DNA from 2 places in the Shewanella sp. Isolate8 genome. Region 1 is predicted to be linked to the other one. Evidence: predicted binding sites of a transcription regulator. Region 1 holds the regulator's gene; the other holds the start of a gene.
The links. The regulator ArgR, encoded in region 1, controls arginine synthesis, uptake and breakdown. The targets are predictions, from matches to a motif close to ANTGAATANNTATTCANT.

Region 1 (14,750 bases):
ATGGCCATTTCTGGGCACAGCAAGTTGTCGTTGCAGCAGATTTGTCTCGCCTGCCTGTTAGAGTATATGGATTTTCGACATCCTGACCTGGATTGGCGTAAGGTGGCGCCCGCCACGGCTAGATGGCTACAGACTTTCTCTATGGGCGCGGCCATGTTAACCACGCGTCCCCGCGGCTAGCCTTTGCCTAACGTCAGGCCGTTTGCATTTGAGGCTCTGCCTCTAGTGGCGGCTATCGGTAAGGCGCCGCCCCTTAGCCGGTTGATTGCGTCGATTGGGCTCGCCGAAAACGCCATAGAGTTCGCTGGTCACGCCAAAGTCGACCCGCCTGTCCTCGGTTTGTCCTCTTCTGTCTTCATGATGTAGATATCGACAGTGACAGTCGGCCTCGTTGCAGTCAGGGAGGGGGAGTGTCGGCGCGTCTTTGGAGAGAAAACGTTTATCTTTAAGTTTCTTCGCGCTGTCACACAGACCTTTGTCGTTGACAATCTCGACGCAGTGATAGGGGTGACTAGTGCTCTGATCATGGATTGGAGTATGGGGAACTTCTTCGCTAATCGTACTGGTGCCGTGGCTTGCCTGAGTCATGGCGGCTCTGCGGGCTCGGCGGACTCGTCCCCGAGTAAATCTATGTTTAAAGAGGAACAGAAGCAGAATGACGGCAAGCATCAGCGCGAGAATTTCCAGTAGCATATAAGATCCTTTTATTGGCCGAGTCCTTTGAGTCTAGTCAGCGAGGCATTTTTGGTCAAAATGAGCGGCCTCGCAAATTTTGACCAATCTGGCTTGCCGTTTCATGCCAGATTGATTACTCTTGTCGCAATTGATAATTATTATCATTAACTTTAGCGCGGAGTATCTGCATGAGATTCATGAAACGTTTGGCTGTTTTGGGTTTTGCTTGTGTCACTTCAATGGCCAATGCGGCCGACAGCATCACGGTTTATTCCTATCGACAGGCTTTCCTTATCGATCCTATTCTGGCTGACTTTACCAAGGAGACAGGGATTAAGGTTAATCTGGTGTTTGCCAAGCAGGGCATCGCCGAACGCATCGCCCGAGAGGGGCGTCTTTCACCGGCGGATCTTGTGCTCACCTCAGATTTTTCCCGTTTGATGGAGCTGGCTGACAAGGGGCTTGTGGCCTCGGTCGACAGCGAGACCTTGCAGCAGAACATCCCTGCCAATCTTCGTTCGCCCGATGGCGATTGGTTTGCCCTCACCAAGCGTGTGAGAAACATCTATTCCTCTAAAGAGCGACTTGGCCCGCTGGATATCGATTATGAAGATCTGGCGGATCCTAAATTTAAGGGTAAGATCTGTACTCGTAGTGGCAAGCATCCCTACAACATCTCTCTGGTCGCGTCGATGATCGCCCATCATGGCGAGGCGGATACCAAGACCTGGCTAGAAGGCGTTAAGGCAAATCTTGCTCGCAAGCCACAGGGCAACGACAGGGCGCAGGTGAAGGCGGTCAAGGAAGGCTTATGCGACATCGCCATAGGTAACAGCTACTACCTGGGTAAGATGCTGCAAGACCCCAAGCAGGTACCTTGGGCCGAGGCGGTTAACATCAACTTCCCGAATCAGAAAAATCGCGGCGCTCACATCAATGTCTCTGGCATGGCCTTGGCTAAGTATGCCCCAGAGCGTCAGAACGCCATCAAGCTGATGGAATATCTCTCGGGTCAACAGGCGCAGCAGACCTACGCCGAACTTAACATGGAATACCCGGTTAAGTTGGACGTAAAGCCGTCAACGCTGGTGGCATCCTGGGGAGACTACAAGGCCGATGAGCTGCCTATCCACAAGCTGGCGGAATTCCACGGCGCGGCGGTGAAGTTGCTCGACCAGGTGAAGTTTGACCTCTAAATCGAGCTCGAATACTCATCAGTTGATAGCCTTCCCTCGGGAAGGCTATCTCGTTTTTATGCCAGATGGGTCATCATTCAACTAATTATCGTTTGCGTTTAAGCTTAGATTTAAGTTGGTCACCGATAATGACCTGACTCGATCTATTGAGATTTTCTATGATTTTAGGCTTCCCCAAATCTTGGTCTACCCTGAGTTATCTGACCGCCATCTGCTTTGCCTTACCCTTGGGGGCCATCTGCATTCAGGCATTGGTGCCAGATGAGGCGGTATTCGGTCACCTGATGCAGACTGTACTGCCTACCTATATTTTCAACACCTTGGCCTTGATGTTGTTTGTCAGCTTGGGTGCCTTGCTGATCGCCGTGCCTGCCGCCTGGTGTGTGGCCCGCTGTGATTTTCCTGGGCGCAACTGGTTTCAATGGGCGCTGCTGCTGCCCTTAGCCATGCCCGCCTATGTGGTGGCCTATGTCTATACGGATCTACTGGACTATGCCGGGCCAGTGCAGGGCTGGCTGAGGCTGGTCAATGGCTGGCAGTCGCCCATGGATTACTACTTTCCCGATGTGCGTACCTTAGGCGGCGCGTCTGTGATGCTGGCGCTGGTGTTGTTTCCCTATATCTATCTTCTGGCGCGCACCGCATTTATGGAGCAGTCGCCTAGCCTGCTGCACGCCTCCCGAGTGATGGGGGCCGACCCCTGGCGCAGTTTTTGGCGCCTGAACCTGCCTATGGCGAGGCCGGCCTTGGCGGTGGGAGCGGCTCTTGTGGCGATGGAGACGGCTGCCGATTTTGCCACGGTCAGCTACTTTGCCGTACCCACGCTAACGACGGCGGTCTACGATACCTGGCTGGGCTACGGCAGTCTGGCGGCGGCCGCTAAGTTGTCTGCCATCATCCTGTTGGTGGTCTTCTGTCTGATCGGCGCCGAGCGTTTTGCCCGGCGTAAGCAGCAGCTGTTTCAGAAACAGACACCAATCACCTCCCACGAAAGATACGCGCTATCGGGGAGTAAGGCGTGGCTGGCCAGTGGTTATTGCGCGGTGCTGCTCTTATTGGCCTTCGGCCTTCCCGTGTGGGTGTTGCTGGGTTACGCCTGGGATTACTTTGAGGTGAGTTGGAATCAGGATTTCTGGCAATACAGTTTGAACAGTCTGACGATCGCCCTGGTGGTTAGCCTGATCACCGTGATGTTTGCCTTGCTGTTGATGTTTGTCCGGCGCTGTAGCCCAAGGAAAATCGATATCTTGCCCTCGCGCCTGGCTTCTACCGGATATGCCCTGCCAGGTACAGTGCTGGCTATCGGTGTCTTAGTGCCCCTCAGCTACCTGGATTTTGCGGTGAATGATCTCTATGCCTATTTTGACTTGAATGGGCCGGGACTTATCTTCAGCGGTACTCTGTTTGTGTTAATTTTTGCCTTCGCCATCCGCTTTGCTGCCATTGCCATCGGCAGCATAGAAAACAGCTATAAACAGATCAGCCCCTCGCTGGATATGGCATCAGTGACCATGGGGATGAGGCCTGGGAGCATACTCACACGGATCCACCTGCCATTGCTGCGTAGCGGCATCTTTGCCGGCATCTTGCTGGTGTTTATCGAGTGCATGAAGGAGCTACCGGCGGCATTACTACTCAGGCCCGTCGGCTTTGAAAATCTCGCCACCTATGTCTATCAGTTTGTCTCAGATGAGCAGCTCGAGCAGGGGGCCCTGGGGGCCATAGTGATCGTCTTGGTAGGTCTGGTTCCACTCATCTATCTCAATCGTTCCCTGGAGCAAGGTAACTAAAATGTCGACTCTTACCATAGAACAAGTGCATAGCGATTATCAGGGGCAGGCGATACTGAAAGGCTTAGATCTCGTGTTGCATCAGGGGGAAATAGCCGCCCTTCTCGGGCCCAGTGGCTGTGGCAAGACCACGCTACTCAAAGCGATAGCCGGATTACAGCCTATCTCTCAGGGACGCATCAGTATCAATGGCCGACTATTGTCTGGTCCGGATGTTTTTGTGCCCAGCGAGCAGCGTGAGGTCGGCATGATCTTTCAAGATTACGCCCTGTTTCCTCACCTGACCGTAGCCGAGAACATACTTTTTGGTGTCAAAGGGTTAGACAAGTCTGGCAGGCAGTCGCGGCTCAGTGAGATGTTGGCGCTGGTTAAGCTGGAAGGTCTAGGTGGGCGTTATCCCCACGAGCTCTCCGGTGGTCAGCAGCAGCGGGTGTCGATTGCTCGGGCACTCGCCTATGAGCCGGAGCTGCTGCTACTCGATGAGCCCTTTTCTAATATCGATGCTAAGGTGCGCGGCGAGATGATGGTGGAGATCCGCGAGATCTTAAAACAGCGCGGGGTCAGTGCTGTGTTCGTGACCCATAGTAAGGATGAGGCCTTCGTCTTTGCCGACAAGCTGGCGCTGTTTAAAGAGGGGGCTATCGCGCAATACGGTGATGCAGAGGCCCTCTATGCCTTGCCTGCCGACAAGTATGTGGCGGAATTTCTCGGTCAGGTGAATTATCTCAGCTGTGAGGTGAGTGCGCGTAATAGGCTAAATACCTTGCTGGGCGAGGTGCAAAGCAGTAGTGACTTGGACAAGGCCAAAGGCTATCGCGGTGAGCTCTTGCTGCGCCCAGAGCAGCTGCAGATAGCAGAGGATGAGCGAGGGGAGGGCACTATAATAGCGCGGCGCTTCCTCGGTAACCTCTGCCACTACAGTATCTTGATTGGCGAGGAGGTATTGGCGGTGCGCTCGCCTTTGCATCATTTCACAGAGGGGCAGAATGTTGCCCTGTCGGTGACGCCTCATCCGGCGGTATTGTTCTAAACTGGGCTGATGTAACACTTTTGTGAAGCGCATTTACGTCTTGCTATGGTTGCCAACTTAAAAAAAAGTTAATCTAGCCATTAAATGACGTTTCGCTTTAACGGTTTGTGGGTTGTGTAATACTAATTATCGCTAAAGTTTCGGATAATAGCGCCGAAATTGAGACTGACGAAGGGTAGGTTTATTTATGGATAATCTGGTTATGCCACGTGAACAGCTGGGTGTGTGTGCCGAAGGAAATTTACATAGCGTGTATCTGATGTTCAACGCCAATGATGGCGTCGAGTCTCAGCTGCGCCCCTGCGTCGCCAATGTCGCTCAGTATATCTATGAATTGGCCGACCAGTATGCCGACAGTGCCTTCAACGGCTTCGTGGCCATAGGTGCTAACTATTGGGATAGCCTCTATGGCGAGCGCAGACCTTTAGAGCTCAAGCCTTTCCCGGCCATGCATGCCGACAACCGCGATGCACCGGCCCATGAGTATGATCTCTTCGTGCATCTGCGCTGCGATCGCTACGATATCCTGCATCTGGTGGCTAACGAGGTGTGTCAGATGTTTGAAGATCTCGTCGAGTTGGTGGACGAGGAGCGGGGATTCCAGTTTATGGATACCCGAGATCTGACCGGATTTGTCGACGGCACTGAGAACCCCAAGGGACGTCATCGTCAGGATGTGGCTCTGGTGGGAGACGAAGACGAATACTTCCGAGGCGGCAGCTATATCCATGTGCAGAAGTTCGCCCATAATCTCAGCAAGTGGAATCGTCTGCCACAGAAGAAGCAGGAAGATATCATAGGCCGTACTAAGATAGACAATATCGAGTATGCCTCCGAGGACAAGCCGCTTACCAGTCATATCAAGCGGGTTAACCTGAAAGATGCCGACGGCAAGTCGATGGAGATCCTGCGTCAGAGTATGCCTTACGGTTCGATGAAAGAGCAGGGGCTGATGTTTATTTCCGTCTGTCGCAACTCGGTGAATTTCGAGAAGATGCTACACAGCATGATCCATGGTGACGGCGAGGGAAATCACGATCACCTGATGCACTTTACTCAGGCGCTGACCGGATCGGCATTCTTTGCCCCTTCGTTGGATTTTATGGAGCGCGAAGCCGATAGCTAGGGCCTAGCCCAACAAAAAACACACCTTAAGGTGTGTTTTTTTATGCTCGCTTACAAGCGGATTAGCGGTCTGGGTCCCAATAGTTGGTCGGCCGCTTGGCATAAACCTCGTCGATGGAGCGCACCTGCACCTTATTGTGCTCTGGATACACCACCACATCGTGGGGATCGCGATTGCCCAACACCATAAACAGAAAGTCGGCATCTGACTCGTTTTTTAAGGTATGGGAAATACCTGAGTTGGCGGTAAAACAGATATAGTCGCCCTGTTTAAAGGGATGTGGCTCGCCGTCGATATACAGGGTGGCTTCGCCCTGTAGCGCGTAGAGGTGCTCCTCTTCCTTGGTGTGATAATGGGCGACGGAGGAGAGTTTACCGGGTTCCAGTCGCTCCATGGTGACACCTATCTGCTGGCAACCGGCGGCATCGCCGATATGTTTCTGATGACTGGCGTATTGATCTGAGTGTTGCCAAGATTCCCAGCAAAGGTTGTTGATATTGATTATCTTATTGTTATTCATCTCGGGTCCTTAACCATCGGGTGACAGAGGGGATGGTTTGGCATCAGTGTATCCTATCGTATATACAGTATTCAATTTGAGCGTAAATAAAAAAAGACACCCTTTGGCGTTATTAGCGCAAAGGGTGTCTCTATATTTATTGCCGAGGTATTTCGCCGAGGAGTATTGCCGAGGCCAAGTTCGAGTGTGGATTAATCGGCGGACTTAATCGGCGGATTTAATCGGTGGATTTAGTCGGCGTAGTTAAACAGCGACTTCACCGTCTCGAGTGTCTTGTCCACTTCCTGAATGTTGGAAGGGCAGATAAAGATAGTATCGTCACCGGCGATGGTGCCCAGTATACCTTCGGGCTTGCCGATAGAGTCCAGCAGTCTGGCGATCAGCTGCGCAGCACCAGGGCTGGTTCTGACCACTATCATAGATTGGTTATGGTCGACGTCCAGTACTAGGTTCTTCAGCGGGCTGCCAGCCGTCGGGACCCCAAGCTCGGCGGGCAGACAGTAGACCATCTCTTGCTTGGCGTTGCGGGTGCGCACCGCGCCAAACTTGCTCAGCATACGAGAGACTTTGGATTGGTTAATGTTGTTGAAGCCCTCAGCTTGCAGGGCATTGACTATCTCGCTCTGGGAGCCAAAACGCTCCTCTTTCAAGATAGCCTTAAAGGTCTTTACAAGTTCGTCTTGATTTTTATTGGCTTGCATATCGAATTATTCTTATATTCAAAAAACTGGCTTATTTTGAATATTTTTGCGCCATTAGTCAAGCGTTATTCGGATTGTGTGAATAAAAATTCAGGTTTGTCGGGTGGGTTTTGTGGCGGTCTTGTGACGGAGCATCGCGGGCAAGGCCGGCCAGTATAACTTATATCTGTTGTAAATGGCAGCTGACTGGGACAATTCGAAATTATCTGGCCACACGACTAAGGGATAATTGAATTTTTACCGTGATTCCAGTAATGTTGCGCCATCGGTAAATCTAGATCTATATCACATAATATCCAAGAATTAACGGAGATAACTATGAAAGTTGCTGTACTTGGTGCCGCCGGTGGTATTGGCCAGGCTCTTGCCCTACTACTCAAAACTCAATTGCCTGCCGGTTCAAAACTATCCCTTTATGATATCGCGCCAGTAACCCCAGGTGTTGCTGTTGACCTAAGCCACATCCCTACTGCGGTAGAAGTAAAGGGTTTTGCGGGTGAAGATCCAACGCCAGCACTGGAAGGTGCCGACGTGGTACTTATCTCTGCTGGTGTTGCGCGTAAGCCAGGCATGGATCGCTCAGATCTATTTAACATCAACGCGGGTATCGTGAGAAACCTGGTTGAGAAGTGTGCCGCAACTTGCCCTAAGGCACTGATCGGTATCATCACTAACCCAGTTAACACGACTGTGGCTATCGCTGCCGAAGTATTGAAGGCGGCCGGTGTATATGACAAGAACCGTCTGTTCGGTGTGACTACCCTTGATGTGATCCGTTCTGAAACTTTCGTTGCCGAAGCGAAGGGCCTGAATGTTGCCGACGTTAAAGTCAATGTTATTGGTGGACACAGTGGCGTGACCATCCTGCCATTACTGTCTCAAATCGAAGGCGTAAGCTTCTCTGATGAAGAAGTGGCGGCTCTGACGACTCGTATCCAGAACGCGGGTACAGAAGTGGTTGAAGCTAAGGCGGGTGGCGGTAGCGCGACTCTGTCTATGGGTCAGGCGGCATGTCGTTTCGGTTTGTCACTGGTTCGTGGCCTACAGGGTGAAGCTAACGTTGTTGAATGTGCCTATGTAGATGGTGGCAGCGAGCATGCCGACTTCTTTGCACAACCTGTACTACTGGGTAAGAAGGGTATCGAGCAGGTACTTGCCTATGGTGAGGTTAGCGAGTTCGAAGCCAACGCACGCGACGCTATGCTAGACACGCTGAAAGCCGATATCACACTGGGTGTAGACTTTGTTAAGTAAGGCACTGTGTGAGTAAGGTTGAGTCCTGAATAAAAAAATGGAGCCAATCGGCTCCATTTTTTATGGGTAATGTTTAACTCGTCATGACAAACCGACTAACTAGTTCGTTAGTGATTACGCGCCACGGCGATTTTCGCCAGCGATATCAGGGCCTGCTTATAGTCGCTATCGGCAAGCGGATCTAACGCGCGTATGGCCTTCTCTGCTTCTTCCTGAGCACGTTTCTCTGTGTAGCTGAGGGCGCCACATTGATCCAGGGCCTTTAATATGGTGTCGATATGTTCTGTGCCGTCGCCCTTCTCGATGGCATCGCGGATCAGCTGACGCTCTACCTCGTTACCGTTGGCGATGGCGTAGATCAGCGGTAGGGTGGGTTTACCCTCGGCGAGATCGTCACCTATATTCTTGCCCAGCGCCTCTGTATCGGCTGTATAGTCCAGCAGGTCATCGGTCAGCTGGAAGGCTGTACCAAGGTATTTACCATAGTCGGCCAGGGCGGTCTGAACCTCTATGCTACTATCGGCCAGCACGCCTGCCAGACGGGTGGCGGCTTCAAATAGCTTGGCCGTCTTGCAGTAGATGACGCGCATATAGCTCTCTTCACTGGTGTCAGGGTCGTTACAGTTCATCAGCTGTAGAACCTCACCTTCGGCGAGCACGTTGGTGGTGTCGGCCAGTACCTCTAGCACCAGCATGTTTTTCAGCTCAGTCATCATCTGGAATGAGCGGGTATAGAGGAAGTCACCTACCAGTACGCTGGCACTGTTACCAAAGAGGGCGTTAGCCGTCTCGCGGCCACGTCTAAGCATGGATTCGTCGACGACATCGTCGTGTAGCAAGGAGGCGGTATGAATGAATTCGACGATTGCCGCCAACTTGACATGCGCTTCACCTTCATAGGCGATGGCGCGGGCGGCCAGAATAGACAGTAGCGGACGCATGCGTTTGCCGCCGCCGTTGATGATGTAGAATCCGAGTTGATTAATAAGGGCGACATCCGATTCCAACTGCTTATAGATAAGTTGGTCGACGGCTTTCATATCAGCGTCTGCCAGCTGACGAATGGCATTCAAATCCATATAATGGCTCTACTTTGAGGGTTGTAAGGTAATTCAGACAGCCCAAATTAAGGCGAAAAATGTTATAATTATTAGATTCTACCTAAAAAAGCCTCGCCTGACAGTAGCAGAAGAGTATTGTGCGAGTAATTCCGATCTTTTTTTGATCAAAGTGAATTAGGACTTGTCAGCCAGGCGAACTTAGCGTAAACTCCGCGACCATTGTCATTAAAGCTTTTATAGCACCCAGCCAAACAAAAAGGGTCTGCGTGCTAGAAATATCGGAGTAAAATAGCTATGTACGCTGTTTTTCAAAGTGGTGGTAAGCAACACCGTGTTGCTGAAGGCCATACTGTACGTCTAGAAAAATTAGAAGTTGCTACAGGCGAAACTATCGAATTCGACCAAGTTCTTTTGGTTGCCGATGGTGAAACTGTACACGTTGGTGCACCTTTAGTTGAAGGTGGTAAGGTTGTAGCTGAAGTGATCAGCCATGGCCGTGGCGAGAAGGTAACTATCGTTAAGTTCCGTCGTCGTAAGCACCACGACAAGAAGATGGGCCACCGTCAGTGGTTCACCGAAGTTAAAATTACAGCTATCAACGCTTAATAAGGGGTCTAACTAATGGCACATAAAAAAGCTGGCGGTTCTACTCGTAACGGCCGCGATTCAGAAAGCAAACGTCTTGGTGTTAAGCGTTTCGGTGGTGAGTCAGTTCTAGCTGGTAACATCATCGTTCGTCAACGTGGTACTAAGTTCCACGCAGGTGTTAACGTAGGTATCGGTCGTGACCATACTCTATTTGCACTAACTGACGGTAAAGTTAAGTTCGAAGTTAAAGGTCCTAAGAACCGCAAGTTCATTAGCATCGAAGCTTAATACTTAGCTACCCAAGCTAGTTTCTAAAGCCCTGCCTCTGGTGGGGCTTTATTGTTTATGAAGAATCATTACTGGTGAATGAGCCTGTATATCGCTCCAGCACCAGTCCAATATTGCCTCTGCCACTTTTGAGCTGGGGTAGTTGCATCATTGTTTTTTGGCGGTAAGTTTCGATAGGCAGTATAATCGGTCTATTGTTTGGCGCCTGGAGTTGGTATGAAGTTTGTCGATGAAGCCGTGATCAGAGTAGAAGCTGGTGATGGCGGTAGTGGATGCGTTAGTTTTCGACGCGAAAAGTATGTGCCTGATGGCGGCCCAGATGGCGGTGACGGTGGTGATGGCGGCAGTGTCTATCTGCAGGCCGATGAAAACCTCAACACCCTGATCGATTACCGTTTCGAGCGCTTTCATTTTGCCGAGCGCGGTGAGAATGGTCGTGGTCGTGACTGTACCGGTCATGGCGGTAAAGACCTTATTCTTAAGGTGCCCGTAGGGACTCGCGCCGTCGATGAAGAAACCCAGGAAGCCTTGGGGGATCTCAAGACCCATGGTCAGAAGCTGTTGGTCGCCAAGGGCGGTTTTCACGGCCTGGGTAATACCCGCTTTAAGAGCAGTACCAACCGTGCACCGCGTCAGAAGACATTGGGTACACCGGGTGAGGTGCGCAGCTTGAGACTCGAGCTGATGCTGTTGGCGGACGTGGGGCTGCTGGGTATGCCAAACGCCGGTAAGTCGACCTTCATTCGCTCCGTTTCTCGCGCCAAGCCGAAGGTTGCCGATTATCCTTTTACCACCTTGGTACCTAACCTGGGTGTGGTGACGCCAAGACATGGTCAGAGCTTCGTGATCGCCGATATTCCGGGTCTGATCGAAGGCGCAGCCGAAGGGGCCGGCCTGGGGATTCGCTTCCTCAAGCACCTCGAGCGCTGTCGCGTGCTGCTGCATATCCTGGATATCGAGCCTATCGACGGCACAGATCCTGTCGACAGTGCCCGCGCCATCGTGGGTGAGCTAGAGAAGCATTCACCTCTGCTGGCCAGTAAGCCGCGTTGGTTGGTGTTTAACAAGACTGATCTGCTGCTCGAAGAAGAGCTGCAAGAGCGTGTCGATCGCATCGTCAAAGAGCTGGATTGGCAGGGTGAGGTCTACTGTATTTCGGCCTACAACCGTGAAGGCACCCAGGAGCTGGCACTCAAGCTGATGGACTTTATCGATTCGCTGCCTGCAGAGGTCGAGGAAGATCCCGATGCCGAGGTCGAGTTCAAGTGGGACAACTATCATCAGAAGACCCAGGAAGTGGTCAACGAAGACTATGATGATGACTTCGACGATGACTTCGATGATGATGACTATGATGTCGAAATCATCTATCAAAGGTAAGTTTATTAAGCTACCCCTTTCATTCTGAGAGAATTGTGTACGCCGATACTCAAAATGATATTACCCGGCAAGTTGTCCGGGTTGCTCAACTCTTGCTAGCCTATGGTGCTGAGTCTGACCTCGTCGAAGAGATCAGCCAGCGCCTGGGTAAGGCATTAGGTCTCGCCAGCGTCGAGATCTCCATCTCCTCTAACTCCTTGGTGCTAACCAGCCTGGTGCACGGTCGCTGTATTACCACTACCCGGCGCATTCGTGAACATGGCATCAATATGACTGTTATCTGCGAGCTCCAGCGTATCTGCCTGCTGACCGAGAAGGGGATCTACGGCCTCAACGAGGTGCGCAAGCGTGTCTCTAGGATTCAGCCTAAGAGCTATCCTAGGCGCTATCTGGTGCCTATGATAGGCCTCTCCTGTGGCAGTTTCTGTCATCTGTTTGGCGGCGATACCATGGCGGTGTTGATCACCATATTAGCCTCCTCGGTCGGTATGTCTGTGCGTCTGGCGATTGCCAAGCATCATTTTAACCTGCTGGTTAACTTTGCGGTGACCGCATTTATCACCACCTTGGTGGCGCAGATGGGCTATCACCTGCAACTGACCGATACCCCTAAGCTGCCAATGGCCGCCAGCGTGCTAATGTTAGTGCCGGGCTTTCCCATGATCAATGCCATCTCGGATATGGTGAAGGGACACCTTAACGTGGGGATCTCCCGTTGGGGACACGCCACCCTGTTGACCGTCTCATCCGTCATAGGGATCACCATTGCCATGCAACTGGGAGGACTCTTCCTATGATGGAGCTCCTGCTTAAGCTGCTCAATGACGCCGCCTTCTCCGCGGTTCCGGCCGTGGGATTTGCCATGGTTTTCAATGTTCCCAGGCGTTTCTTGCCATATTGCGCCCTCGCCGGCGCCCTGGGTCACAGCCTGCGTACCCTGCTGTTGCATTTCGGCATGCCGATAGAGTGGTGCACCTTTGCCGCGGCCGCCTTGGTGGGCGTGTTGACCATAGGCTTTGCGAAGAAGCATCTGGCACCGCCTCTGATGTACGCGGTGGCAGCGATCATTCCTATGATCCCCGGAACCTATGCCTACAACACTGTGATCGCCCTGGTGCAGCTGTCTGCCCAGTCAGAGGTGAGCCCTGAGCTGACCGCCGAGGTGATCAGCAATGGCTTGAAGACCATCTTTATCTTAGGGGCGCTATCTGTCGGACTCGCCATGCCTAGTCTGCTCTATTTTCGTACCCGCCCAGTGATCTAATTCTTAACCCTAGAAACGGCATAAGACCGTTGGAGAGCCCATGAAAATAGCGATGATTGCCGCGATGGCAAATAACCGGGTTATCGGCAAAGATAATCAGATGCCATGGCATCTGCCCGAAGACCTACGCCACTTTAAACAGATGACCTTAGGCAAGCCTGTGGTCATGGGCCGCAAAACATTCGAATCCATTGGCAGACCCCTACCTGGGCGCCACAACCTGGTGGTGAGTCGACAAAAAGATCTGGTTATCGAGGGGGTGACCTGTGTGACCTCTTTTGAGCAGGCCAAGGAAGTGGTGCAAGGCTGTGAGGAGTTGGTGGTGATCGGTGGCGGTCAGCTGTACGCCGAGCTCTTACCCCAGGCGGATCGCTTGTATCTGACCGAGATCAATCTTGATGTCGAGGGAGATACCCATTTCCCTGAGTGGGACGATGGCAGTTGGCAGCTGCTCGACAGTGAATCTCACATAAATGATATAGGTTTGGAATATCGCTTTATCAATTTGGCAAAAAAATGTTAACTTATGGTGTTACCCCGAGTTGTCTTTAGGCATCACTTTAGTGATAGCTTACTGAAAAAAATAATAAATATTATAGGAGTACCCGATGCGTTTTTTACCGACTACGTTAGCTGTGGTAATTGCAGCCTCTGTTTATACTGTTCCTGCACCGGTTCAAGCCAACGATCAACTCGTTGCCAACATCTGTAACTATGTTCAGGCCGATGATAAAAACCGTTTACGTAAGAAATTAAAAGAAGCGCGCGTTAAGCTACGTAACGTGTATCAAGGGGTGAGCTGTAATGGTGACAGCCTGCTGCGTTTTGCCATGAAGAGCGGCGCCAACGACGTGGGTGAGTTTATGACCAAGCGTCTATCCACCGAAGAGTTGAGCGTGAAGGAAGCCGATGGTTTGACCGTCGTTGAGTGGGCCGAGGGTAATGGTCATGGCGGCAGCCCAATTACTGCAGCAGTCAAGGATCGCCTCGCGGGTAACTAATCTATTAAAGCGCTTTTAGCCGAGCATAAAAAAACCGGACCCTAAGTCCGGTTTTTTGTGCCTGTTTAAAGGCGCTACTGTGTCTTTAACTTTGTCTTTAGCTTTTACACCTTAAACTCGCCCACCGAGGCCTGTAACTCTTCGGCAAGCTGGGCAACCTGATGGCTCGACTGCGCCGTTTGATCGGCACCCGTGGCCGTCTCTTCGGAGATAGCCGCGATATGCTCGAGCTTCTCAGACACTTGCTGGCTCACTAGGTTCTGTTCCTGGGCGGCATTGGCAATATGGGTGCCCGAGTCATGGGCGTAGTGAACCGCATTGCTGATGCTCTCCAGGGCGACGTTGGCCTGCTCTGTCTTCTCGACACAGCTGCTTGCCTGTTCACGGCCCAGCTCCATCACGGAAACGGCTTCCTGGGTGCCCTGTTGTAACACCTGAATCATCTGCTGGATCTCTTGGGTCGAGTCTTGAGTGCGCGATGCCAGGCTGCGAACCTCATCGGCCACTACGGCAAAGCCTCGGCCTTGTTCACCGGCCCTGGCGGCCTCGATGGCGGCGTTCAGCGCCAGCAGGTTAGTCTGTTCGGCGATGCCGCGGATAACGTCTAGAATCGAGCCGATAGAGGCGCTGTCGGAGTGAACCTTGTTGATCACCTGACTCGCCTTGGCTACTTCATCGGCCAGCGCGAGTATGGTGCGCTTGTTCTCATCGGCGATGGCGCGCATATGTTGCGCCTCTTCATCGGCCTGCCTGATCTGATTCAGGGCTTCGTCGGCACTGGTGCTCACCTGCATTGCGCTAGAGCTGAGCTGTGTCGTGGCGGTTGCCACCTGATCGACCTGGTTCTTCTGCTCCTGGATGCCTGCGGTGGTTTGT
Region 2 (14,750 bases), 910 kb from region 1:
GAACACAACTTACTCCTTTTTTCTCCCATCCAGCTCACCAATATACCCACTACAGGGTAGATTAGAAAGTATTAATCTAAGCTTTTGTCGACACTGCTTTACACTAAGCCCGCTTAAAATAAGCAAAATTCATCAATCACCGACGTCATGGCCGATTGCCAAAGCCGCCGCAATAACGTTCAATAGATGGATAAATGATAAGTGTCTGCAATACAGGAATGCGTTATGACAATCATGCAAAAGGTCTTTTGGCTTATCGCCACCCTAGGCAATGGCGCCGGGCTCTATTTCTATCTCAATGACGGCGGCATGAGCGCGGCCATTTTTCTGGGCTTTACCCTGCTCTACACCTTAGTCGGCGCCTATGATCTGCAATTTAGCTCGCACACGCTTAACCGCCTCTACCCTGTGGTTGCCTATCTGCGCTACTTTCTAGAATCTTACAGGGTTGAGATACAGCAGTATTTTATCGCCAGCGATACGGAGGAAGCCCCCTTTAACCGCGAGCAGCGATCACTCGTTTATCAAAGGGCCAAGAATGTCCGCGATACCATCGCCTTCGGTACCCAGCGCGATCTGTTAGAGGAGAACTATCTGAGCCTGTGGCACTCGCTGTCACCGAAGCATATCGATGAGCAAGCCAAACGGGTGCGCATCGGCGGACCTGACTGCGCCCAGCCCTATGACGCCTCCTATTTTAATATCTCGGCCATGAGTTTCGGCTCCCTCAGCGCCAATGCCATCGAGGCCCTCAACCTGGGCGCCAAGAAGGCGGGTTGCTATCACAACACGGGCGAAGGCGGGGCCAGCCCCTATCACCTCAAACATGGCGGCGATCTGGTATGGCAGATAGGCTCTGGCCTGTTTGGCTGTCGTGATGATGAGGGTAACTTTAATCCGGACAGCTTCGAGAAGATGGCCAAGCGTCCACAGGTCAAGATGATAGAGATAAAACTCAGCCAGGGCGCTAAACCCGGCCATGGCGGCGTGCTACCCAAGGCGAAGATCACCCCAGAGATCGCCATGATCCGCCATATCCCCATGGACAGAGACTGTGTCTCCCCCGCGGTTAACCCTGAGTGCACCACGCCCATCGCCCTGCTTAACTTCGTCAAACGCCTGCGGGAGCTCAGTGGCGGCAAGCCAGTGGGCTTTAAGCTCTGTATCGGTAATCCGGCAGAGTTTCTCGCCATCTGTAAGGCGATGCTAAAGACAGGCATCACGCCAGATTTCATCACCATAGATGGCGCCGAGGGTGGCACCGGGGCTGCGCCGGTAGAGTTCAGCAACCGTCTGGGCATGATGTGTCTCGAAGGGGTCTACTTTGCCAATAATGCCCTGGTTGGCGTAGGGCTGAGACACAAGATAGCCCTTATCGCCTCGGGCAAGACGGCCTCAAGCTTCGATCTGCTGACCAAGATTGCCATGGGCGCAGACTTAGTCAACGCCGCCCGCACCATGATGCTGTCTCTGGGTTGTATTCAGTCGAGACATTGCAATACCAACATGTGCCCCACGGGCATAGCCACCCAAGATCCGGCCCGCTCCAAGGCACTGGATGTCGAGGTGAAGAGTGAGCGGGTAAAGAACTTCCACCACAACACGCTAAAAGCCTTCTATGAATTGGTGGGCAGCATGGGACTGGATAACCCCAACAAGCTAAAGCCGAGGATGATCAAACGCCGCTCTCCCTATGGACTGCTCATCTCCACCGGCAGCCTGGTGGCTCCCCTCACCCACAACGCCATCATAGAAGAAAAGCTGCAAGGCACCGCCTGGGCGTCATGGTGGCAGCAGTGCACCGCCGAAGACTTCTACTGCGAGGACACCTATATCCTGACCCCGGCCGAGTTTGGCCTCTCTCGCCGCAGAGACAACGCCCAAAAAGATAGCGCTTGAGAGATATTTTACAGAGATCAAAAAAGGCGCCCTAGGGCGCCTTTTTTAATGCTTACCGACTCGCTTGATTACCAACCGGTCTTAGCACGCAGTGCACTGCCGATGTCGGCAAGTGAACGTACGGTAGTCACGCCTGCCGCTTCTAGTGCAGCAAACTTGTCTTCAGCCGTACCTTTACCGCCAGCGATGATTGCGCCAGCGTGGCCCATACGCTTACCAGCAGGTGCAGTAACACCGGCAATGTAAGAAACAACAGGCTTAGTCACGTTAGCCTTGATGTAAGCAGCAGCTTCTTCTTCAGCAGTACCACCGATCTCGCCGATCATCACGATAGCTTCGGTCTGTGGATCGTTTTGGAACATTTCCAATACGTCGATGAAGTTAGTACCTGGAATTGGGTCACCACCGATACCAACACAAGTTGATTGGCCGAAACCTTCGTCAGTAGTTTGCTTAACCGCTTCATAGGTCAGAGTACCAGAGCGAGACACGATGCCCACTTTACCTGGCTTGTGGATGTGACCTGGCATGATACCGATCTTACATTCGCCCGGAGTGATAACACCAGGGCAGTTTGGACCGATCATGCGAACGCCAGTCTCTTCCAGCTTAACCTTAACTTCCAGCATATCCAGAGTAGGAATACCTTCAGTAATACAAACGATTAGCTCGATGCCGCCGTCGATAGCTTCTAGGATTGCGTCTTTACAGAAAGGCGCAGGTACATAAATAACGGTAGCAGTTGCACCGGTTTCAGCCACAGCATCTTTTACTGTGTTGAATACTGGCAGACCCAAGTGAACCTGACCGCCCTTGCCTGGCGAAACACCGCCAACCATTTGCGTACCGTAAGCGATAGCTTGCTCAGAGTGGAAAGTACCTTGACCGCCAGTGAAACCCTGACAGATAACCTTGGTATCTTTGTTAATTAATACAGACATTATTTGCCCTCCGCAGCAGCAACAACTTTAACAGCAGCGTCAGTTAGCGACTCGGCTGCAATAATGTCAAGACCAGAGTTAGCCAATACTTCGCGACCGAGATCTGCGTTAGTACCTTCTAGACGAACAACAACTGGCACTTCAACACCGACTTCTTTAACGGCACCAATGATACCTTCTGCGATCATGTCACAACGTACGATACCACCGAAGATGTTTACTAGCACTGCTTTCACGTTAGCGTCAGACAAGATGATCTTGAATGCTTCAGCAACACGCTCTTTAGTCGCGCCGCCACCAACGTCTAGGAAGTTAGCTGGCTTGCCACCGTGCAAGTTAACGATGTCCATAGTACCCATTGCTAGGCCGGCACCGTTTACCATGCAACCTACGTTACCGTCTAGGGCAACATAGTTCAGCTCGAATTTCGCTGCGTGTGCTTCACGAGCGTCATCCTGTGAAGGATCGTGCATGTCACGGATCTTTGGTTGACGGAACAGTGCGTTGCCATCGATACCAATCTTACCGTCTAGACAGTGGATGTTACCTTCGGTAGTGATAACCAGAGGGTTGATCTCAAGCAGTGCGAAATCATGGTCGGTGAACATAGTCGCCAGACCCATGAAGACTTTAGTGAACTGCTTCATCTGAGTTGGATTTAGACCCAACTTGAAGCCAAGATCACGTGCCTGGTATGGCTGAGGACCAGTCAAAGGATCGATAATCGCCTTGTGGATCAGCTCAGGTGTCTCTTCGGCAACAGTTTCAATCTCAACGCCACCTTCGGTAGACGCCATGAAGACAACGCGACGGGTCGCGCGGTCAACAACGGCACCAAGGTACAGTTCGTTTGCGATATCAGTGCAGCTTTCGACTAGGATCTTAGCAACTGGCTGACCTTTTTCGTCAGTCTGATAAGTTACCAGGTTCTTACCTAACCAATGCTCAGCAAATGCTCTGATCTCTTCTTTATCGCCGGTAACTTTAACGCCACCTGCTTTACCACGGCCGCCTGCGTGTACTTGACACTTAACAACCCACATATCTCCGCCAATATGGCCAGCCGCTTCTACCGCCTCTTGAGGGGTATCACAAGCATAACCTTCTGACACTGGTAAACCATATTCGGCAAATAGGGCTTTTGCCTGATACTCATGCAAATTCATGATGATCTATCCGTATACTTCTAATCTAATCCAACCGGCTCAATAGAGCCGGTAGCGAGGGGTGATGCCTACCGTTGCCGACAGGCATCGAAACAACATCGTCTTACAGGTCTAATAGTAGACGAGTTGGGTCTTCCAGGAAGTCCTTAATGGCAACCAGGAAGCCAACAGACTCACGACCATCGATGATACGGTGGTCATAAGAGAGTGCTAGGTACATCATAGGTAGAATTTCTACCTGACCATTAACCGCCATTGGGCGATCTTTGATGGCATGCATGCCCAAGATAGCGCTTTGTGGCAGGTTAAGGATAGGGGTAGACATCAGCGATCCAAATACACCGCCGTTAGTCACGGTGAAGTTACCACCGGTCATGTCGTCAACGGTCAGCTTACCATCGCGGCCCTTGATAGCCAGCTCGCGTACGTTACGCTCGATGTCGGCCAGGCTCATGGTATCTGTGTCACGCAGTACTGGGGTTACCAGGCCGCGAGGAGTCGATACCGCGATGCTTACGTCGAAGTAGTTGTGGTAAACGATATCATCACCGTCGATAGAGGCGTTCACTTCAGGGAAACGCTTCAGGGCTTCGGTCACGGCTTTCACGTAGAAAGACATGAAACCAAGGCGAATGCCGTGCTTCTTCTCGAACAGCTCTTGATACTGCTTACGAATGTCCATGATAGGCTTCATGTTCACTTCGTTGAAGGTCGTCAACATAGCCGTTGAGTTCTTCGCTTCCAGCAGACGGTTAGCGATGGTCTTACGCAGACGCGTCATAGGTACACGCTTCTGGCTACGCTCACCTAGCGGCGCAACAACGGCTGGCGCGTCAGCAGGCTTAGCCGCAGGTGCCGACTTGATGAAGGCTTCCACATCTTCTTTAGTGATACGACCGCCAACACCTGTGCCCTTGATCTTAGCGGCGTCCAGGTTGTGCTCGGCAATCAGACGACGAACAGATGGGCTTAGGGCATCGTTAGTCTCTTCGCTCTCAGCTGCCTGAGGCGCTGCCGCTTCGGCTTGTTCCTTAGAGACTTCCTGACCGGCAACCGCACCAGCAACAAACTTCGCGATAACGGCTTCGGCCAACACTGTGTCGCCTTCTTCCGCCAGGAACTCAACGATTGAACCATCTTCTGGCGCAACCACTTCTAAAACGACCTTGTCGGTTTCGATATCGACCAGGTTTTGATCACGAGACACTTGCTCGCCAGCTTTAACATGCCATGTGGCGATGGTTGCATCAGCAACGGATTCTGGCAGTACGGGTACCTTAATTTCGATACTCATGGAAAGCTATCCTTTTTATAAATTGTCTATTACTACAGTTTTAATGCGCTATTGATTAAAGATTCTTGCTGCTGGGCGTGCAGGGCCGGATAACCACATGCTGGCGCGGCCGAGGCTTCACGACCCGCATAGGTTAATTGAGCACCGGCAGGAATGGCTGCCCAGAAGTGGTGCTGGCTGCAATACCAAGCGCCCTGGTTCTGAGGCTCTTCCTGACACCAAACGAAATCTTTAACGTGCTGATACTGGGCGAGGATTTTTGCCATATCTTCGTGTGGGAACGGGTACAGTTGTTCGACACGGATCAGAGCAACATTATCCAGCTTCTCTTTACGACGCTTCTCGAGCAGTTCGAAGTAAACCTTACCACTACAGAAGACTACGCGATCTACCTTGCTGCTATCGAGTTCATCGATTTCACCAATCACGTTTTGGAAGGTGCCTTCGGCAAGCTCATCCAGGCTAGACACCGCCAGCGGATGACGCAGCAATGACTTAGGTGACATCACCACCAGAGGACGACGCATAGGACGCACCACCTGACGGCGTAGCATGTGGTAAACCTGCGCCGGCGTCGATGGGACACACACCTGCATGTTGTGGTTAGCACATAGCTGCAGGAAACGCTCCAGACGTGCACTCGAGTGCTCTGGGCCCTGACCTTCATAGCCATGTGGCAGTAGCATAGTCAAGCCACACAGACGGCCCCACTTCTGCTCGCCAGATGAGAGGAACTGGTCGATCACCACCTGGGCACAGTTAGCGAAGTCACCGAACTGAGCTTCCCAAATGGTCAGGCCACCCGGCTCAGCCGTCGCATAGCCGTATTCGAACGCCAATACTGAGGCTTCAGACAATACCGAGTCAGAGATATCGATAGGACCTTGCATGTCAGACAGGTGACGCAGCGGCAGATAAGCGGTGGCGTCATTTTGGTTGTGCAACACGGCGTGACGGTGGAAGAAGGTACCACGGCCAGAGTCTTGACCCGTGATACGCACGCGCTTGTTGTCATCCAAAATAGAGGCATAAGCCAAGGTCTCGGCAAAGCCCCAGTCCACTAGCTTATCACCGGCGGCCATGGCCACACGGTCTTTGTAGATCTTAGCAACGCGCGACTGTAGCTTATGACTCTCAGGCACATAGCTGATCTTCTCAGCCAACGCCTTCACACGCGCTAGCGGTAGCTCGGCAGGATAAGCCTCGTCCCACTCTCGGTTGAGATAAGGAGTCCAGTCAACGGTATGCAGCGTCATTGGGCGCCACTCTTTCACCACGCAATCGCCTTTATCCAAGGCGTCACGGTAGTCGTTGATCATCGCTGTCACGTCATCGGCACCTAGCGCCTTCTCTTCGATCAGACGGTCGGCATAGATCTTACGTGGCGTTGGATGCTTCTTGATCTTGGCATACATCAGCGGCTGAGTTGCACTCGGCTCGTCGGCCTCGTTGTGGCCGTGACGACGATAACATACCAGATCGATCACTACGTCACGCTTAAACTCGTTACGGTAATCAACCGCCAACTGAGCAACGAAGGCGACCGACTCAGGATCGTCTGCATTCACGTGGAAGATAGGTGCCTGTACCATCTTAGCAATATCGGTACAGTATTCTGTAGAACGGGTATCTTCGGTCAGGTTGGTAGTAAAGCCTACTTGGTTGTTGACCACGATACGGATACTGCCGCCTACCTTGAAGGCACGGGTCTGAGACATGTTGAATGTCTCTTGTACTATGCCCTGACCTGCGATGGCGCTGTCACCATGAATGGTGATCGGCATGACCTGAAGGCCCGTCTTACAACCGCGGCGGTCCAGACGTGCTCTTACCGAGCCCATGACCACAGGGTTAACGATCTCAAGGTGCGATGGGTTAAAGGCCAGTGCCAGGTGCACGTTGCCGCCCGGTGTTTCGAAATCTGATGAGAAACCTTGGTGATACTTAACGTCACCCGAGCCGTTGAGCTCATCGCTGTGCTTACCGGCGAACTCGTCAAACAGCTCAGATGGCTTCTTACCTAAGATGTTAACCAGCAGGTTAAGACGACCACGGTGAGCCATGCCCACGACGATCTCTTTGGTACCGGCTTCACCACCACGGTAGATGATTTCACGCATCATAGGGACGAGCGCGTCACCACCTTCCAGTGAGAAACGTTTTGCGCCGGGGAACTTGGCGCCGAGATACTTCTCCATACCTTCGGCGGCGTTGAGGCCCTCGAGGATACGAGTCTTGGTGTTATTATCGTAATTCGCTCTACCTAATGATGGCTCCAAGCGTTGTTGGATCCAACGCTTCTCATCGGTATCTGTGATGTGCATGTATTCAGCACCGATAGCACCACCATAGGTCGCTTTCAGTGCTTTAACCAGGTCACCTAGCTTCATGGTGTCACCACCGTGAGCAAATGAACCTGTGTTGAATTCACGCTCCATATCTTCGCTGGTTAGGCCGTGGAAGGCCGGGTCCAATTCAGAGACGGTATCGCGCTTCCATAGCCCGAGGGGATCCAGATTCGCATTCTGGTGGCCGCGGAAACGGTAGGCGTTGATCAACTGAAGAACTTTAACCTGTTTGGCATCGACTTCGGGATCTGTCACACGAGCAGCGCTCTTGTGACGACCGTCTAGCGCCAAACTACGGAAATATTCACGTACTTTAGAGTGGGCAGCTTCGGGCACATCTGCTGTTGCACCGTTGGCATATGGGAGGTTATCAAACACCGCTCGCCAGTCGTCTGATACTGACTGAGGGTCCTCTTGATAGGCTTCATACATCTCTTCTACATAGGTCGAATTAGCCCCGTTTAAATGAGACGATTCGAGCCAGGCTTTCATGATGCCTTGGTGCATTTCTATTCCTTTCAAACTTTATACACGTGTTTTTAGCCAAAGTATTGAAAATGCAATTCAGTCAAATGTACTGCAATTGCAAAATATCTGCCGCCCCTAGAGTCCAGATTTCACGGCATGTGTAGTTCCATTACATAAAAGAGCCACTTCTCACATAGAAGAAGTGACTCTCAAAAGAGCTATATAATTATTAAAATCAGCTCAGTGTGTTGCATTTAGACAGCTCGCTTAAGCAGCATAGACTTGATGTGTCCAATTGCTTTAGTCGGGTTGAGTCCCTTAGGACAAACGTCAACACAGTTCATGATGCCATGGCAACGGAATACGCTGTAAGCATCATCGAGCTCAGACAGACGCTCTTCGGTGGCCGTATCGCGGCTATCGATAAGGAAACGATAGGCATGCAACAGACCGCTTGGACCGATGAACTTGTCTGGGTTCCACCAGAATGATGGACAAGCCGTTGAACAACACGCACACATGATACACTCATACAGACCGTCCAGGTGCGCACGCTCTTCTGGCGATTGCAGATGTTCACGGGCCGGTGTCTTGTCGTCGTTGATCAGGTAAGGCTTGATCTTCTCGTACTGCTTGTAGAACTGAGTCAGGTCAACAATCAGGTCGCGAACCACAGGCATACCAGGTAGTGGACGTATCTCCAGCTTCTTACCCTTGAAGGTAGAAATAGGCGTGATACAGGCCAGACCGTTCTTACCGTTCATGTTAACGCCATCACTACCACATACACCTTCACGGCATGAGCGACGGAACGCCAACGTTGGGTCTTGTATCTTTAGCTGCATCAGGACATCCAGCACCATCATATCGGTACCGTCAGCCACTTCTAGCGTGTAATCCTTCATGTAAGGCTTAGCGTCTACTTCAGGATTATAGCGATAAATAGCAATCTTCAAATTCATCTTATCTTCCTTAGTAGGTACGCTTGATCGGCGGGAAGGCTTCACGAAGCTTAGGCTCCATGTTCACCGCACGCTTGGTCATCTGCTCAGTCTCAGGATTGAACAGACTGTGACACAACCAGTTCTCATCATCACGCTCGAGGAAGTCTTCACGTGAATGCGCACCACGACTCTCTTGACGGAAGTTCGCAGCATAAGCTGTTGCAATCGCTGTCGCCATCAGGTTGTCTAGCTCTAAACACTCGATACGCTGAGTATTGAACTCTCTTGAATTGTCAGACAGCTTGGCGTTAGCCAGACGCTCACGAATCGCCTTAAGCTCTTCGAGGCCTTCTGCCATCGCCTCGCCGGTACGGAATACCGAGAAGTTAAGCTGCATACAAAGCTGAAGATCTTTACGGATCTGCGCAGGGTCTTCACCGTCTTTGTTGCTTTCCCAACGATTGAGACGCTCAAGCGACTTAGCGATGTCGGCATCACTCGCATCTTTCGGTGTTGCAGTCTCATCCAGCGCCTTACCCAGGTGCTGACCGGCTGCACGGCCGAAGACCACGAGGTCGAGTAGTGAGTTACCACCCAGGCGGTTCGCACCGTGTACCGATACACAGGCAATCTCACCCACGGCAAACAGACCAACCACATCGCTTTCGCTGCCATCTTCGTTCTTACGGATCACCTGACCGCTAACCTTAGCAGGCAGACCACCCATCATGTAGTGACAGGTTGGCAATACAGGGATTGGACCGTCGGCCGGATCGATGTGCGCGAAGGTACGAGACAGTTCGCAAACGCCTGGTAGACGTGCTTCTAGGGTCTCTTTACCTAAGTGATCTAGCTTAAGTAGACAGTGAGGGCCTAGTGGACCGTCAAGGCCGCGACCTTCACGGATCTCGGTCATCATAGAACGTGCTACCACGTCACGTGATGCCAGATCTTTCGCGTTTGGCGCATAACGCTCCATGAAGCGCTCGCCATCTTTGTTCAGCAGGTATCCGCCTTCACCACGACAACCTTCGGTTACCAGTACACCCGCGCCGGCGATACCGGTTGGGTGGAACTGCCACATCTCCATGTCTTGCATCTGCACGCCAGCGCGCATCGCCATACCGACACCGTCACCGGTATTAATGTGAGCGTTAGTAGTAGAGGCGTAGATACGACCCGCACCACCAGTAGCCAGAATAGTGGCCTTAGACTTGAAGTAAACGATCTCGCCGGTTTCGATTTCGATTGCAGTACAACCTACGATGGCGCCGTCTTCGTTCTTCACTAGATCAAGTGCATACCACTCAGAGAAGACTTCAGTCTTATGCTTAACGTTCTGTTGGTATAGACAGTGCAGCAAGGCGTGTCCGGTACGGTCAGCCGCCGCAGCGGTACGTGCCGCCTGCTCGCCACCGAAGTTTTTCGATTGGCCGCCGAAAGGACGCTGATAAATTTTACCGTTTTCGAAACGAGAGAATGGCAGACCCATATGCTCTAGCTCGATAATGGCTTCAGGACCGGTTTGACACATAAATTCGATCGCGTCTTGGTCGCCGATGAAATCGGAACCCTTAACGGTATCGTACATGTGTTGTTCCCAATGGTCTTCATGGGCGTTGCCTAGGGCGACGGTAATACCACCCTGGGCCGAAACCGTATGAGAACGCGTTGGGAATACTTTAGATAACAGCGCGCAGCTCTTACCTTCTTTAGAAATCTGTAGTGCAGCTCGCATACCCGCGCCACCGGCGCCAATTACGACTGCATCAAACTCACGTACTGGAATACTCACTTAAACACCCCACACAATAACAATGCCAGCAGCCAGGTAAGAAAGTGCTGCTACGACGAAGACGAATTGGAGTACGCCACGAAGGGCTACCGGCTTAACATAGTCGGTAAGCACCTGCCAGATACCGATCCAGGCGTGAACCAGGATGGCCACCAGGGCAAGAAGCGTAAACACTTTCATCGGCAAAGCACTGAACAAACCGTGCCATACGTCATAAGTGAGAGGCGAACTAGCTGCGATGAATCCTACTAAGAAAATGGTGTAACAAGTAAGGATCACGGCACTAGCACGAAGAAGAATAAAATCATGAACGCCACTGCGTCCAAGACTCGCTGCATTTGTTACCATACCCAAATCCCCGCAATGATTGACCATGCCGCAGCAATAACGAAGGCGGCTTTCGCTGAAGCGTTACCCGATTCCAACTCTTCCCAACGACCGGTATCCATGATCAGATGGCGTACGCCAACAATCAGGTGGTAACCCAGTGCGGTCAGAATTCCCCAGACAACGAACTTAACGATAAAGGTATCAAATAGAGATTGAATGCCTGCGAAACTCTCAGCAGATGCGAGTGATTCACTCAACATCCAGATAAGAATGCCGACGGCAAACAGCATGATGACACCGGAGACACGGTGTAGGATTGACGCAATCGCTGTTGCAGGAAAGCGAATGGTCTGCAGATCTAGATGGACAGGTCTTTGCTTTTTCACGTTCTGCTCACTCTGCTCCATTGAGCATTATTTTTGTTATTGAACCTCTTTCGAACGAAATTTGACCAGCAAGCAAACTTACCACCTCCTCTCGCCTCAAAAGGAAAGTTGAAACAAACAGTTAACTAATTCAAAAATCACTAAATAAGTATGTAAATAATGGTCTTCGAATTGGTTTGTTTGCAGCTCTTTCGAGCCGAAGCAAGTATACGCCCCACAAATGTCAAATACAAACATCACATTATGCAAATTTTGTTTTTTTGGTAAAAAAATCTGCCAAGTCGCTGTATTGGCGGGCACTTACGTCAAATTAAGACCATGGTCTAACGAATTTAAACGCTTATTTAAATTGAAATGTGATCTAGATTCACTGTAAAGTATTGGCGTTTGACAAAGCCGCACTCACATAAGAATGAAGTAAGGAGAACGGGGTATGGCTGATAATATAGCCAAATTGGAACTACCAGGGAACGATTCGATTGACCTGCCTATCAAGAAAGGAACGGCGGGATTTGATGTTATCGACATCAGCAAACTCGGTAGCAAAGGTCATTTTACATTTGACCCAGGATTCCTAGCGACAGCATCCTGCGAATCAGCTATCACTTACATTGATGGCGCCCAAGGTATACTTTTACACCGTGGTTACGCGATCGACGAACTTGCCGTCGATTCAGACTATTTAGATCTTTGTTATCTACTGCTTTACGGTGAGTTACCTAACAAGGCTCAATACGACAAATTTGTTTACACGGTTAAGACTCACACTATGGTTAACGAGCAACTGGCTTCGTTCTTCCGTGGTTTCCGCCGTGACGCACACCCAATGGCCATGCTATGTGGTGTGACAGGCGCATTGTCTGCATTCTACCAAGACTCTCTTGACGTTAACGACGAACATCACCGCGAAATTGCGGCGTTCCGTTTAGTCTCTAAGATGCCGACTATCGCCGCCATGTGTTACAAGTATTCAATTGGTCAGCCATTTGTTTACCCACGTAACGACCTAAGCTATGCGGGCAACTTCCTAAGCATGATGTTTGCGGTACCTTGTGAAGAGTACAAGGTTAACCCAATCATCGAGCGCGCCATGGACCGTATCTTTATTCTGCACGCGGATCACGAGCAAAATGCCTCGACTTCTACCGTGCGTCTAGCCGGTTCATCGGGTGCTAACCCATTTGCATGTATCGCAGCGGGTATCGCTTCACTATGGGGCCCTGCACACGGCGGCGCTAACGAAGCTTGCCTGAACATGCTGGAAGAGATCGGTACTGTCGATCGTATTCCTGAGTTCATCGCACGTGCTAAAGATAAGGAAGATCCTTTCCGTCTGATGGGCTTCGGTCACCGCGTCTACAAGAACTTCGACCCTCGCGCCAAGGTTATGCGCGAAACCTGTCACGAAGTACTTGCAGAGCTTAAGGTTAATGACCCACTACTGGATGTGGCGATGGAACTTGAGCGTATCGCACTGGAAGATGAGTACTTCGTATCGAAGAAGCTCTATCCAAACGTCGATTTCTACTCGGGCATCATCATGAAGGCTATCGGCATTCCAACCAGCATGTTCACCGTACTGTTCGCCCTTGCGCGTACCGTTGGCTGGATTGCTCACTGGAAAGAGATGCTGGATCAGCCTGGTCACAAGATCAGCCGTCCACGCCAGCTCTACACAGGTTCGGCAGAACGCGACTTCGTCAAACTGGACCAGCGTTAATCACTGCGGCCTAATCTTAAAAAGCATCCCTAGGGGTGCTTTTTTTATGCCTCTCTTTCATCCCACATCGTTCTGACTGCCACGCCTTCTGATGCAGGCCCTTCTGTCGCTGACCTTTTATATCCAGCCTTAAACGCCGATGCTTATATGAAGAGTATTAAACCCCCCTACTTTATATGACTAAAGTTATATGACTAAAGTTATATGACTAAAATTTGGTGCCTTGAGTTTTTATCGACGACCGACTCCCGAGCGCCCTTTGGTTTGTATCATCGTCGCCATGCAAGATAGGGTTAACACTTGAGATACATTTTGTATCAAATCCAATTTGCACTGACCTTGGCAATAGGTCTTAACTGTAGATTAGTCAAAAGCATCACATGTTAAACATTTTCGCTACAAACCAGTTAACAAACTCACCACGACCTGACAGGCTTTGGTGTAAACTACTGATATAAATGGATTTAACATTTTGGCACACCTTGTGCTTACTAAGGCTAATTGGATAAATAACATAGGTATCTTCACATGGAATCTTTTTCAAAGTTTAAGTTGGCACTCCCCCTACTTTTTGTTGCCGTACTCAGTGCATGTGGTAATGAGGAAACAAAGAAAGAAGAAGAAAAGTACGCCGTCCCCGTCGAAACCACGACCGTCATACAAGGTGATGTCTCCTCTTTTTACAGCACTACAGCTACCCTGGAAGCCCCTCAGGAAGCAGACGTGGTCAGTCGCATTGCCGGGCTTATCGAATCCATTAAAGTCGAAGAAGGCGATCGCGTCACCAAGGGACAACTGTTAGCGGTTATCGATGCCAAGCGCCAACGCTACGATCTGGCTCGTTCGCAGGCCGAAGTGGAGATCATCGAGCAGGAACTCAACCGTTTGAAGAAGATGAGCAATAAAGAGTTCATCAGCGCCGACTCCATGGCCAAACTCGAATACAACCTACAAGCGGCGATTGCCAAGCGCGACCTTGCCGCGCTGCAAGTTCAGGAGAGCATGGTGCGCTCCCCTATCGACGGTGTGGTCGCCAAGCGATACGTGAAGGCCGGCAACATGGCCAAAGAGTTTGAGCAGCTATTCTATGTGGTCAATCAAGACGAGCTATACGGCATAGTGCACCTGCCAGAGGCTCAGCTGCAAAGCCTGCGTTTAGGCCAGGAGGCCGAGCTTTATGCCAACAAGCATACCAAAGAAACCATACATGCCAAGGTGCTGCGGATCAGCCCCATAGTGGATCCCCAAAGCGGTACCTTTAAGGTCACTCTATCGGTTCCCAACCAAAACGCAAAGCTTAAGGCGGGTATGTTTACTCGCGTAGAGCTGAGATACGACACCCACAGCAATGTGATCACAGTGCCCTACAACGCCGTAGTCAATCAGGACAACCAATACGCCCTGTATGTTGTCCAGGGTGAAAATGCCCTGCGCCGCGAAGTTGCCCTGGGTTATCGCG

Region 2: L1D43_RS05855 (citrate synthase) is a predicted target of ArgR. The motif match lies at 11,711-11,728, and genes of this name have one in related genera.

Annotation. Positions count from the first base shown of each region.
Region 1 covers NZ_JAKEVI010000001.1:412,718-427,467, forward strand. Annotated here, with positions in the region: gene L1D43_RS01750 (glutathione S-transferase N-terminal domain-containing protein) at 1-180, shown strand, start outside; gene L1D43_RS01755 (hypothetical protein) at 223-693, opposite strand; gene L1D43_RS01760 (Fe(3+) ABC transporter substrate-binding protein) at 864-1,871, shown strand; gene L1D43_RS01765 (iron ABC transporter permease) at 2,030-3,661, shown strand; gene L1D43_RS01770 (ABC transporter ATP-binding protein) at 3,663-4,691, shown strand; gene L1D43_RS01775 (Dyp-type peroxidase) at 4,879-5,817, shown strand; gene L1D43_RS01780 (cupin domain-containing protein) at 5,879-6,337, opposite strand; gene argR (transcriptional regulator ArgR) at 6,568-7,038, opposite strand; gene mdh (malate dehydrogenase) at 7,357-8,292, shown strand; gene ispB (octaprenyl diphosphate synthase) at 8,400-9,371, opposite strand; gene rplU (50S ribosomal protein L21) at 9,648-9,959, shown strand; gene rpmA (50S ribosomal protein L27) at 9,975-10,229, shown strand; gene cgtA (Obg family GTPase CgtA) at 10,446-11,609, shown strand; gene L1D43_RS01815 (threonine/serine exporter family protein) at 11,645-12,406, shown strand; gene L1D43_RS01820 (threonine/serine exporter family protein) at 12,403-12,873, shown strand; gene folA (type 3 dihydrofolate reductase) at 12,914-13,396, shown strand; gene L1D43_RS01830 (DUF3718 domain-containing protein) at 13,482-13,874, shown strand; gene L1D43_RS01835 (methyl-accepting chemotaxis protein) at 13,979-14,750, opposite strand, start outside.
Region 2 covers NZ_JAKEVI010000001.1:1,319,290-1,334,039, reverse strand. Annotated here, with positions in the region: gene L1D43_RS05905 (GNAT family N-acetyltransferase) at 1-6, opposite strand, end outside; gene L1D43_RS05900 (FMN-binding glutamate synthase family protein) at 226-1,899, shown strand; gene sucD (succinate--CoA ligase subunit alpha) at 1,968-2,840, opposite strand; gene sucC (ADP-forming succinate--CoA ligase subunit beta) at 2,840-4,006, opposite strand; gene odhB (2-oxoglutarate dehydrogenase complex dihydrolipoyllysine-residue succinyltransferase) at 4,110-5,300, opposite strand; gene sucA (2-oxoglutarate dehydrogenase E1 component) at 5,333-8,155, opposite strand; gene L1D43_RS05875 (succinate dehydrogenase iron-sulfur subunit) at 8,371-9,078, opposite strand; gene sdhA (succinate dehydrogenase flavoprotein subunit) at 9,089-10,855, opposite strand; gene sdhD (succinate dehydrogenase, hydrophobic membrane anchor protein) at 10,856-11,203, opposite strand; gene sdhC (succinate dehydrogenase cytochrome b556 subunit) at 11,197-11,592, opposite strand; gene L1D43_RS05855 (citrate synthase) at 12,005-13,291, shown strand; gene L1D43_RS05850 (efflux RND transporter periplasmic adaptor subunit) at 13,820-14,750, shown strand, end outside.